Regions from separate parts of the Ureibacillus sp. FSL K6-3587 genome, predicted to be linked through region 1. Evidence: riboswitches for the same ligand, from Rfam matches in the RefSeq annotation. Region 1 holds a riboswitch; the other holds the start of a gene.

What was found. Region 1 has a riboswitch for glycine ahead of NSS77_RS03850 (ACT domain-containing protein). Riboswitches for the same ligand answer to the same signal wherever they lie in the genome.
Region 2: it holds a riboswitch for glycine, as region 1 does, so the genes downstream of both, gcvT (glycine cleavage system aminomethyltransferase GcvT) here and NSS77_RS03850 (ACT domain-containing protein) in region 1, are expected to answer to the same signal.

The regions. Positions count from the first base shown of each region.
Region 1 is NZ_CP151969.1:793,509-800,046, reverse strand. It holds gene NSS77_RS03865 (rhodanese-like domain-containing protein) at 1-151, shown strand, start outside; gene ltrA (group II intron reverse transcriptase/maturase) at 811-2,067, shown strand; gene NSS77_RS03855 (PFL family protein) at 2,148-3,509, opposite strand; gene NSS77_RS03850 (ACT domain-containing protein) at 3,524-3,793, opposite strand; glycine riboswitch at 3,869-3,944, opposite strand; gene NSS77_RS03845 (YceI family protein) at 4,268-4,798, shown strand; gene NSS77_RS03840 (amino acid permease) at 4,951-6,342, opposite strand.
Region 2 is NZ_CP151969.1:3,159,126-3,165,663, forward strand. It holds gene gcvPA (aminomethyl-transferring glycine dehydrogenase subunit GcvPA) at 1-1,119, opposite strand, end outside; gene gcvT (glycine cleavage system aminomethyltransferase GcvT) at 1,137-2,240, opposite strand; glycine riboswitch at 2,413-2,503, opposite strand; gene NSS77_RS15575 (shikimate kinase) at 2,628-3,140, opposite strand; gene comGF (competence type IV pilus minor pilin ComGF) at 3,325-3,774, opposite strand; gene NSS77_RS15585 (hypothetical protein) at 3,723-4,058, opposite strand; gene comGD (competence type IV pilus minor pilin ComGD) at 4,048-4,476, opposite strand; gene comGC (competence type IV pilus major pilin ComGC) at 4,492-4,797, opposite strand; gene comGB (competence type IV pilus assembly protein ComGB) at 4,811-5,878, opposite strand; gene comGA (competence type IV pilus ATPase ComGA) at 5,859-6,538, opposite strand, start outside.

The sequences.
Region 1 (6,538 bases):
GAGTGAAATCATCGTCACTTGCACAACCGGCAACTCAGCAACGAAATGTGCAACCATTCTAGCTGAGCAGGATTATGATGTCGCAGTTTTAGAAGGGGGACTCACGGCTTGGAAAGAGTATTTAAAAATGGGGAATCAGAAAGAGAAATAATCGCCAAGCGCAAAAACCAAGTAATATAGAACACGGATAATCGCCAAACACGAAAAATACTGATATAGCAATAAAAAAGAGCGAAATCGAAAATTTTCGCTCTTTTTCTTTGTGCGCCCGGCATGTACATGAACTATAGGGTGTAAGTCCCGAACCCCGAAGACAGAAGTAGAGGTTAGCCAAGAGCAAGGGTGTCCGTGGTGACGCGGAATCTGAAGGAAGCTGGAGGCAAAACACCGGTCCGAGGAACACGAACCTCATATAAGGCTAGGTATGATTGAGTGAGTTTGCAAAACAAAACAAAGCTCTTTCTGTCGAAGGTCATATCGAGTAGATGAGGCGGATAGATGGTGTGAAAGTGCATGTACTTACCCGGGGAGGTCTGGCGGATAGGTGAAGTACGCTTCATAACCTACTTAGTGATAAGTAGCTGAACCGTCAGAAGTCAGCAGAGGTCATAGTATTAGTTGGTCTAGAACAACTAAGAAGGACCGAACAATTAAGAGAGAATAGCCCTTGGCATTCAGTGAGTCATGATGAAAACAGAAAACGTAGTACCTCACTTGAGGAAGGAAGCGGTGAATCCCGTGGGGGACCTCTTGGAGGGTGGAGTGACCACTGGCATAAAGAGAACAGCTATTCACGGAAGGAGAATAACGATGCTTTTGAATCAAATCCTGTCACGGGAGAACATGCTTCAAGCACTAAAACGTGTAGAACAGAATAAAGGAAGCCACGGAGTAGATATGATGCCCGTACAAAACCTACGACAGCACATAGTCGAAAACTGGCTATCTATTAAGGAGGCAATTCTCAAGGGAACTTATGAACCAATGCCAGTCCGCAGAGTCGAAATCCCGAAACCTGACGGCGGTGTTCGTTTACTAGGAATCCCTACCGTAACAGACCGTTTGATTCAACAAGCAATCGCCCAAGTACTTTCAAAAGTGTATGACCCTACATTCTCTGAAAACAGCTACGGATTTAGACCAAACCGAAGTGCCCATGATGCGGTGAAGAAAGCGAAAGAATATATAAGAGATGGACATCGATGGGTTGTAGATATGGACTTGGAGAAATTCTTTGATAAGGTCAACCATGACAGATTAATGGGTACACTCGCGAAGAGAATCCAAGATAAACCATTACTGAAATTGATTCGTAAGTATTTACAATCGGGAGTCATGATTAATGGTGTGGTGTCAAGCACATTAGAAGGAACTCCACAAGGAGGACCATTAAGTCCGCTACTATCTAACATTGTACTAGATGAACTAGATAAAGAATTGGAAAGAAGAGGACACAAATTCGTTCGATATGCGGATGACTGTAACATTTACGTGAAAAGTAAACGAGCAGGACTTCGCACAATGGCAAGCATTCAACGATTCATTGAAGGAAAACTACGACTGAAAGTAAATGAAAAGAAATCAGCGGTCGACCGTCCATGGAAACGTAAGTTTCTAGGATTTAGCTTTACCTATCATAAAGAGCCAAAGGTTCGTATCGCAAAAGAAAGCCTTAAACGAATGAAGAATAAAGTTCGTGAAATCACATCACGCAAGATGCCCTACCCGATGGAATACCGCATTCAGAAACTGAATCAATATCTAGTGGGATGGTGTGGATATTTTGCGTTAGCAGACACCAAATCTATATTCCTTGAATTAGATAAATGGATTCGTAGAAGACTTCGAATGTGTCTATGGAAGAACTGGAAGAAACCGAAAACAAAGACACGCAACCTTATTCAGCTTGGCGTACCACAATGGCAAGCGTATGAATGGGGAAATACTCGGAAGAGTTATTGGCGTATTTCAAATAGTCCAATATTACACAGAACCCTTGGTAACTCCTATTGGAGAAACCAAGGGTTGGAAAGTCTTGAAGCTCGTTATGAAAACTTGCGTCAATGATCTTAATTGAACCGCCGTATACGGAACCGTACGTACGGTGGTGTGAGAGGACGGGAGTTAATCGCTCCCTCCTACTCGATTTAATTTCCCAATGCTTGCAAAGGGGCCGGAATGCGTCCGCCACGGCGAATGATTTTGTCGGAGCTGAACGGATTGACCCCGATGACAGGTGCTCTTCCCAAAAGGCCTCCGAATTCCACCATGTCGCCTTCTTTCGCTCCAGGCACAGGGATGACACGGACAGCAGTCGTTTTTTTATTGATCATTCCGATGGCCGCTTCATCGGCAATCATTGCGGAAATGGTGCTGGCAGGTGCGTCGCCCGTGATGGCAATCATGTCAAGACCGACGGAACATACACATGTCATTGCTTCTAACTTGGATAGCGATAATGCGCCTTCTTCAATTCCACGGATCATGCCGTTATCTTCGCTGACTGGGATGAAGGCGCCGCTTAAACCGCCCACATAGGATGAAGCCATGGCACCACCTTTTTTCACCGCATCATTCATTAAGGCAAGGGCGGCAATGGTGCCGTGGGTTCCAACACGCTCAAGGCCAATTTCTTCAAGAATTTCAGCCACACTATCGTTCATCGCATTCGTTGGTGCAAGGGACAAGTCCATTATGCCGAACGGAACGCCTAAACGTTTTGCCACTTCTCGTCCGATCAACTCTCCGGCACGGGTAATTTTAAAGGCGGTTTTCTTGATGATTTCGGCCACTTCTCCCAAATCCGCATCCGGATAACGTTTCAATGCATTGAGTACTACCCCCGGACCGGAAACGCCGACATTGAGTACGACTTCTCCTTCACCGGATCCGAGGAAAGCGCCGGCCATAAACGGATTATCTTCCACGGGGTTGCAGAACACCACCAGTTTTGCGCAGCCAAGGCCGGACTGTTCTTTTGTCAGTTCAGCCGTTTCTTTGATGATTTCGCCCATTTGACGTACAGCATCCATATTGATGCCGGCTTTGGTTGTGCCGACAGAAACGGAAGCGCAAACCCGCTCAGTGGATGCCAAGGCTTCTGGAAGAGCATCAAATAACACTTGATCTCCCTTCGCAATCCCTTTGTGCACAAGGGCGGAATAACCGCCGATAAAATCGATGCCAAGGGTAACGGCGGCGCGGTCCAATGTTTTTGCAAGTTCCACAGCCTGTTCTTTTGTCGCATTGCCTAGAAGATCGGCGATTGGCGTCACGGCAATCCGTTTATTGATGATCGGGATGCCGTATTCTTTTGCCACTTTTTCAGCGGTAGGTTTTAAATCCTTTGCGTAATGGGTGATTTTATCATAGATTTTTTGTTTCATTTTATCGAAATCGGAATCCGCGCAATCCCGTAAATTGATTCCCATTGTCACTGTACGGATGTCCAAATTTTCTGTCCGGACCATCCGGATGGTTTCCAACATTTCATGAATTTCAAAGTTCATGTTTGCACGTCCTTTCACACGCGATGCATTGCCCTGAAAATTTCTTCAAGTTGTACAGTAATGACAACACCGATTGATTTTCCAAGTTCATTGAGTTCCTGCTGCAAGGATTCAAGATCTTTTAAATTTGTCACGTCAATGACCATCATCATGGTGAAGAAATCTTGTAAAATCGTTTGGCTGATATCTAAAATGTTGATGTTTCGATCTGCAAGTACAGTTGTCACTTTTGCGATAATTCCAACCTGGTCTTTTCCGATAACGCTGACAATTGCTTTTCTCATATGTTTCACCTCTATTGATGTAATAAAAAAGAGATTGGTTTCCCAATCTCAAAAGCATAAGAACAATAACGGTATTATCATTCTTCTGTCCTTTTGCCTGAGATTGTGAATCCTTCGGCGCCACAGATGTGGTCTCTCCAGAAGCTGCTCCTGACTGTAGTGTTACCCACAGCATTCATCGCTACACCTATTTAATTCCAATACTAGACGATACTAACACCTTTGTCGAAAATGGTCAACTAAGATACACTGAAATTTTTAAAAATTTTGACCGTAAGGAGGGGGGATGAATGTTTTTTTCCGCTCAAACCGGGAATAAATTTACTAAAGTATGAGTCAGAAAAATGGGTTTGAATCCATTGACAAAAAAATTAATGCATGATATATTTATCTCGAATTCAAAATAATGAACTTCAAGATAAATATTCATAAATATCTCGGATTCAGAATAAAGTAAATCAGGAGGAATGAAAAATGGCGAAATGGGTTATTGACAAAGCTCACTCAGAAATTGGTTTTGAAGTGAAACATATGATGGTATCAAAAGTGAGAGGGCATTTTGATTCTTATGATGCGGAAATTGAAGCGGACGATTTGACAGATCTTACAAATGCAAAGATTTCATTCGCTTTTGATGTGGCAAGCATCAATACAAAATTGGAAGATCGGGATAATCATTTGAAATCTGCAGACTTCTTTGATGCGGAAAAATATCCTAAAATCACATTCCAATCAACGGAAATCAAGAAAACAGGCGATAGCGAATATGAAGTGACAGGAAACTTGACGATTAAAGATGTCACAAAACCGGTAACATTTGAAGTGGAATTCAACGGTAAAGGAAAAAACCCTTGGGGCGTTGAAGTGTACGGCTTTGAGGCGGAAACAAAAATCAATCGTGAAGATTTCGGACTTACTTGGAACGCAGTGCTTGAAACAGGTGGCGTGCTGGTAGGAAAAGACGTGAAGATCAAAGCCGAATTGGAAGTGAACCCTGCAAACTGAAGTATTATCAATGGCCGATTCCTATTGGAGTCGGCTTTTTTATATGTAGAACCGCTGTAAGGAGGTGCCGGTTCAAATCAAGCCGAACCATTGTGCAAAGAAAAAAGAGTGGGTGAGAAAACCATCATTTTCTTCATCCACTCTTTTCTTCGTTATTTATTCAATATGCTATGCTTTCTTCCATACACAAAATAGACGAATAAACCGATCAACATCCAAATGAAGCAGGTGAACATTGTGAAGGAAGATAATTGGGTAATCATGAATACGCAAAGGATAAATGACAGAATCGGCACAATTGGATATAAAGGCACTTTAAATCCGTCTTTCAATCCTGGAATTTTCATTTTTCTAACATAGATGACGCCGATGGAAACAGCGGCAAAAGCGACTAAAGTTCCGATATTTACAAGCTCCGCCAATTTATCGATTGGTATGAAACCGGCGAAAATAGATACAAACAGCGCATAAATCCATGTGTTTTTCAATGGAATTTTAAGTCGTGGGTGGATTTCTGACAGCACTTTTGGAAGCATTCCGTCCCGGGCGAAGGAGTACACTAAACGGGTCCCTCCATACATCATCACGAAAATGACCGTCATCATGCTGATTACCGCACCGAGGGAAATGATTCCAAACACCCAATCCAGATTTGCCAATTCCATCGCGTAGGCAACAGGGTTTCCGACATTCAATTCCGTATATGGGACCATTCCCGTTAAAACGAGGGAAACAGCCACATACAAAATTGTACAAATCACAAGGGTTCCGATAATTCCAATCGGCATATTCCGCTGTGGATTTTTGACTTCTTCCGCAGCAGAGGACACGCTGTCAAACCCCAAATACGCAAAAATCACCAATGCCGCACCCGTCAAAATCCCCTTAAAGCCAAACGGAGCGAATGGTTGCCAGTTTTCAGGCTTCACATAAAACACTCCGACGAAAATAAACAGCAAAATGATCCCCAGTTTAATGAACACCATGATTTTATTCAAGCGGTTGGATTCTCTGATCCCCAAAGATAAAATGGCGGCCAAAAGGACGATGATGAAAATCGCCGGCAAATTGATAAAGGTGCCTTCGGATGGATTTAATGGTCCGGACAGAGCTTTAGGTACATGAATTCCAAACCCTTCAATGAGGGATTGGAAGTATGCGGACCAACCGGTTGCCACTGCCGCAACAGCCAGCCCGTATTCCAGCAGTAGGCTCCATCCGATAATCCAGGCAATGAGCTCGCCGAAAATGACGTATGAATATGTATATGCGCTGCCGGCAACCGGAATTGCTGAAGACAATTCGGAATAACAAAGGGCGGAAAAAGCGCATACAATCGCCGCGAAAATAAACGAAAAAACAATGGCGGGGCCTGCATGTTCAGCGGCCACCGTACCAGGCAAAATGAAAATTCCTGTGCCGACAACTGCTCCAACCCCAAGAGCGATTAAATCAGAAGCATTCATCGATTTATTAAAATGTGCCGTGCCTTGTTTATTCAACAACTGATCCAATGGTAATTTCCGAAATAATTGATTTTTCATAAACCATCCATTCCTATATTGATATAATAATATTTTGATATTTCTAAAAACGCAAAAGCGGTATAAGTATAACACTTTTTCGCGTTGAAGTGTTGAAGAATCAAAAAGTAATAATTTTTAATTTATTAATAAATTTCTGATAATTATTCAATTCCATTATTATACAAAAATAATGATTTTTTGCCGGGTTTTACAT
Region 2 (6,538 bases), 1.1 Mb from region 1:
TCCTGCTTTCTCAAATGCCGTTTTTGCATAACGAGTTTTTACAATATTTTGCTTCGCCATCTCTTGGATGCCGCGTTTGCCTAAAGCCGTCATGGCAACAGAAGCGGCAAGGGCAAGCAAGGCTTGGTTGGAACAGATATTTGAAGTCGCTTTTTCCCGGCGAATATGTTGTTCACGGGCTTGCAACGTCAACACGAAACCGCGCCGTCCGTCCTGGTCCACCGTTTGTCCGACCAAACGTCCAGGAACTTTGCGCATTAATTTTGACGTTGTGGCAAAATAACCGCAATGCGGCCCTCCGAAACTTTCAGGAATTCCGAACGGTTGCACATCTCCAACCGTAATATCCGCACCCAATTTTCCAGGAGGTGTTAAAACGCCTAATGCCAGCGGGTTGGCTGATACAATGAATAATCCTTTCGCTTCATGGGCCATTTCGCCAATTTTTTTAATGTCTTCAATTTGGCCGAAGAAGTTTGGATATTGCACCATAATCGCGGCTGTTTGTTCATCGATCAATTCTTTCAACGCTTCAATATCTGTGACGCCATCCTTGGTTGGCACTGTCACCACTTCAATGGATTGGCCATAGGCATAAGTTTTCACGACTTCACGGTATTCCGGATGAATAGCTTCAGACACTAAAAGTTTTTTCCGTCTAGTGGAACCGGCGGCAAGCATTCCCGCCTCTGCAAGAGCCGTTCCCCCATCATACATGGACGAGTTGGCCAAATCCATTCCCGTCAATTCCGCAATCATTGTCTGGAATTCAAAAATTGCCTGTAATTCCCCTTGTGAAATTTCCGGTTGATATGGCGTATAAGCGGTATAGAATTCCGAACGGGAAATGACATGATCAACAATGGCAGGTTTATAGTGATTGTATACACCTGCGCCCAAAAATGAAACAGCTGATTCCGTATTCGTATTTTTATCTGCTAATGCTTTCAGTTCTTTCAATAATTCAGATTCAGATACTGCCTCTTTAATATTGTAAAGCCCTTTAAAACGCACCTCTTCTGGAATGTCCGCAAATAAATCGTCAATGCTTTCCACTCCAATGGTAGCGAGCATTTCCTGTTTGTCCTGTTCCGTCATTGGAAGATATCGATGCTTCATTTTTTGACCTCCATTAATTATTTTTCCCGTTTATAAAAAGGTTTCGGCACCACTTGCGCTTTTACCTTCTTATTCCGGATTTCCACATCCACTTCTGTGCCCAAATCAGCATATTGGCTATCCAACAGGGCTAATCCCAAATTCCGTTTTGTGGAAGGTACTTGTGTTCCGGTTGTTACAACGCCGATTTCTGCGTCACCTTTAAAGACTTTATAGCCATGGCGAGGAATACCTTTTTCAATCATTTCAATGCCGACAAGTTTTCTTGAAAGCCCTTGTTCCTTTTGTTTGATCAGCGCTTCCTTGCCGATAAAATCCGACTCTTTTTGAAGTTTCACCGCAAATCCGATGCCTGCTTCAAGAGGTGAGATGGATTCAGATAATTCTTGCCCATAAAGCGGCAGACATGCTTCAAAGCGCAATGTGTCACGGGCGCCAAGACCACACGGAATGAGTCCATCCTCTTTTCCGGCCCCTAAAATTTTATGCCACAGTGCCACAATCGCTTTCGGCTCCCCATATAGTTCAAACCCGTCTTCTCCTGTATAACCGCTGCGGGAAAGCAATACCGGATAGCCGCCAATCGTTGCGGAAGCTTTGAAATGGAATGGTTTTATTTCTTTCAACTCTTCCTCCGTCAGTGTTTGCAATATTTTTTCTGAAAGCGGCCCTTGAAGAGCAATCATGGCATATTCATCGGATTTGTTTGTAATATCCACTTCGCCTTGGGCATGCTTTTTCAGCCATTCAAAATCTTTCTCAATATTCGCAGCATTCACTACAAGCAGATACTGATCATTTCCAAGGTTGTATACGATTAAATCATCAACAACCCCGCCATTTTCATAGCACATTACATTGTATTGTGCGCCACCTACAGGGATTTTTGAGATGTCATTGGATAATATTTTTTGCAGGAACCCGAGCGCATCTTTCCCTTCGACAATGATTTCTCCCATATGGGATACGTCAAATAGTCCTGCTCGTTTTCTTACAGCTTCATGTTCTTCTTTGATCGATGAAAATTGGACAGGCAGTTCCCATCCTCCAAAGTCAATGGTTTTCGCACCATATTTGGCATACTCGTCAAATAATGGTGTTCTTTTTAATTCTCCCATCAAGAAACCTCCCTTTACTGGATCCTCTTTAAAAGCTCATTAATTAATATAGGTAAAAAAGGACAGAAAATCCCCTTGTTTTAGGAATTCTCTGTCCTTTCACCTGAAAGTTACACCTACTGTAAAAGCAGGCTTTCCCCTTGGGTGGCTGAAAAATCAGCGCTCTCCAGAGTTGCGTCCCGTACGAGTCTTTTTGCCTGAGAGATTCATAGTTCCCCTACTTGCTCCTTCGGCGACGTAAACACGTTCTCTCCCCGCACAATCATCCGCCATTATCAAGTTGAACAATCATTATATCTTTGCCAATATCCTAACATTGAACAGGATGTAAGGCAACATTTTTTTAAAATCCTGTATAAAAAGCGAACATTTTTCAAATATAATTTATGTTCATTCGCCTTTCAAACGGTTCACTTGGAATGCCATGTAATTTACCACTTGACGGATTGTTCGATTATGCGTAAAGACGCGGATATGGGCTGCTCTTTTATAAAATTTTCTTCTGTAATAAAATAGTCGTTCCAGCTCTTTTTTTGTCGAACGTTGGGCGATCGGGCGATTTTTATCATTTTTGATCCGGTTGTAAATATCTTCAAAAGGAGCATCCAGAAAGAAAACGAGGCCTGTCCTTCTCATGATTTCCCGGTTTTCCGGTCTCATCGCAACCCCGCCGCCAGTGGCAATAATACAAGCTTCATCCCGGAAATTTCTCAAAAATTCCGTTTCGAGATTCCGAAAATGCTCCTCTCCGTATTTTTCTAAAATTTCAGGAATCGGCATCCCCTGTTGCCTTACAATCTCTTTATCCATATCATAAAAGGGCATCCGCAATACATAGCTTAATTGGCGTCCAATTGCACTCTTTCCGCATCCCATGAATCCTACCAAATATATTTTTCTCATTTTTGACACCTTTCTACACAAAACTCCCAGTTATCGATTCAATAAGTTAATCGTAGCACGAACATTGACGTTTTCCAATGAATTAATGATTGAAAATTGCGTTAAATAGGATGTGCTGTAAAACATTACAAAAGACATTACAAAAAATAGCAGCAGGATGGCGATGGGATACATAACTCCTTTTTCATTTTTTATATTGGACAAATAACGTTCTCTCCTTCTCTATTCCATTCAAAAACCTGACTTTCACTGTCAACAGGTTGTCCGAGATGACAAACTCGGCATTTTGAATTCCAATAAGCAACGGCACATATCCCTGCCCGTTTACTTGCAGCCGGATGACATCTGAAATCTTGTTAATTTTGAGGGTTTTCGATGGTGATTCGACTATGTATAAAGAATTTGCCATCCAATAAACATCCTCGATATCAATCAAATATTGTTGAAAATCCTGTATAAAAATTTCCCATTTTATCTGTTCGTCCGCAAGAAAGGTATCGTTCCATTGTTGTATCAATAAATATATGGCCAATATGAGCTGGGCGAGCAGGGTGAAAGTCAGCAGATGAAAAAGCGCCTCAATCAGTGTAAAGCCGTTTCTATTGTTTCGTACTCTCCATTGGCATCGATGCATTTCAATCGTTCCTTATCCAGATTGGTGAAATGAACACAAATCGTATCTTTTTGGAAAGTCCAACGAAATTCCACATGATCAATCCATTTTGTCCCTTCACTAATCCCGGTTGTCTTTGCAATACGCACTCCCTCATAAGCCACTTCGGAAGCGTGCAATTCCAGGGTCTTATTGTAAAGGGAATGTTGGAGCTGATATACAAAAGGAAGAAAACCCATCAAAACAAAGAGGATGCTGATGACAAACAGCGATTCAATCAGGGAGGCCCCTTTTTCATTCCACATAACGGATTCTTCCTTTATCGATGTTGATGATGATGCTTTTTTCTCCGTACGGGGTCTGAAAAGTGATCGTCCCGAAGTTTTTTACCCCGCCCCTTGTATTGATGGATAGAGTGGACAAATTGCTGAAATCATTAATCGAAATCATATCCGGAATTTTTCTCTCGATGAGGACGTCATTCATTTGATGATATATCCGGTAACTGTTCGAGGATGAAAAAGAAACATAACAGCCCTTCTCATTTTCGAGCGCCCACATTTGAGCCATTTGGATGTCCAGTTTCAATTGGTGGAAGAACTGTTCCACAATCATTTTTTCCGTCATTTTGACCGGGATTGTCACACCGATCATGCCAATCAATGACACAATCATCAACACTAACAGCATTTCCAGCAAAGTAAAGCCTTTCTCATCTTTCATTCCCATTCTTCCCCGTCAATTTTTGGCCACATTAACCGTTCCGTCCGATTGAATTTCAATATCCATTCCATTTGGACATTTCTCCATCCCTTCTTTCAAATATTCTTTTTCTACCAAATCGTCCAATGTGGGAATGGTTTTGTGTTCCATTCGGTAAGATTCCACCTGGCCCTGCACCATCTGCACGTACGCCTTGCAACCTTTGTCATCAATCGTATTCATGTGTTTCATGATGTTTGGAACAGTGATCAAAATCAGGATGGAAATGATAAACAGCACGATCAGCATCTCGATCAATGTGAAACCTTTCTGATTTTTCATTCCAGCACCCCTTTCACATGATTTCCACCAGGTCGTATACCGGAAGCAGCATGCTGATATAAGCCGCAACAATGCAAAGGGCGATCAGTATGAAGAAAAGCGGCTGAATGGTTGCCATGCAAGTTTTGAGCATCGATTGGATTTTCCCATCAAGCAATTCGCTGAAAATGAGCATTTCACGTCCCAGGTGGCCGCTTCTTTCACCATGCTTTATAAATTCATCAAACTTGGGTGTAAACAATCCGAGGATTTTCACCGCTTCCCCCAATGAATCGCCGAAAATAACCCTATGTTTCAATAATGCGGCGACATAAGACACATGCCGGCTCATTTCTTGTTCTTCTAGGATCGACAATGCATGTTGAAGAGAAATACCGGATAACAATAAACTTCCAAGCAAATGGGAAAATTGTCTTGTCAAATGCAATTTATAAACATAATTGACAACAGGGATTTTAAGCAGCATGTTCAACTGCTCTGCAATATCACGTTTACGTATATAGTGAATCATGCCAATTGTTGACACCACGCCGACAACTGTGGCCGCAATCAGAAAATCCGGAAAATGAAGCAATACCATGGCCAATTTTAAGCTGGCAATCCCCGCTGAATTGGTGGACGTTGCAATTTGTTGCATATTCGGCAAAAAATAGTTCCGAAATATAACAAAAACGATTGCCAATATCGTTATCAAAAAAACCGGATATGCCAACAGCTTGGCCACTTTTCTTGCCATCTCCCGCTGAAATTCCATTTGTCCGCTGATGTGGTGCAACGATTCCGCCAACTCCCCTTTCTCTTCCGCAATATTTGTTAATAGCAGAAAATGTTTGGGGATGGGAAAATATTTCAATATATCCGAAACCCGTGAACCACTGTTGAATTGTTGCTGCATCATGCCATTCCATTTTTCCGGATCATCCACGTGATACGGAAGCAGCATGAACAAAGCATCCGAAAAGGTGTACCCTTCTTTCATTAATGTCCCAATCCGTTTTAAAAGGGATGGAACGTTGCGCACTTTGTCCTTCCTGTTTTTGAAAAAAGGGAAATCGACACTTTTACCTATTTGATGTAGCATGGTGTTCTCCTGAATCAATCCACGTAATTTGATACTCCAGCGTTTGTTCAACAGGCAATCGGTACTCCTTTCCCTCCATGGCGGCTTTAATCGCTTCATTTAAATAATCACCGGCCAAAATTTCATATATGGCTTTTCGGCCATCGCTATCTTGAGTTGGTATTAAACATTGCGCAATAATCGCTATCACGGCTTGCCGAATTTCTTCCAAAGAAACATTCAAATCCCGTAGCCGGTAGATGCAATTCACCGTATCTTTTGCATGGATGGTGGACAACACCAAATGACCCGACAATGAGGCGCGGACGGCAATTTGAGCGGTCTCTTCATCCCTGATTTCACCTATCAGGATCACATCGGGGGAATGCCGCAGAATCGCTTTCAATCCGCTGGCATAGGTAATTCCCGCCCGTTCATTCACCTGAATTTGAAGCATATGGGACTGGCTGTTTTCCACCGGATCTTCCAGCGAAATCACATGCCTGCCCAATGTTTCGCTGCAATATTTGGCCAAAGAATACAGAGTGGTCGTTTTGCCGGTTCCGGTCGCCCCGCAAAACAAAATCAGCCCTTGATGATTTGAAACCAATCGTAATAAGTTTTCTGCTGAATGGCGAAAATAACATAAAGAAGAAATGGGATATGAGGCATTTTGAAGAA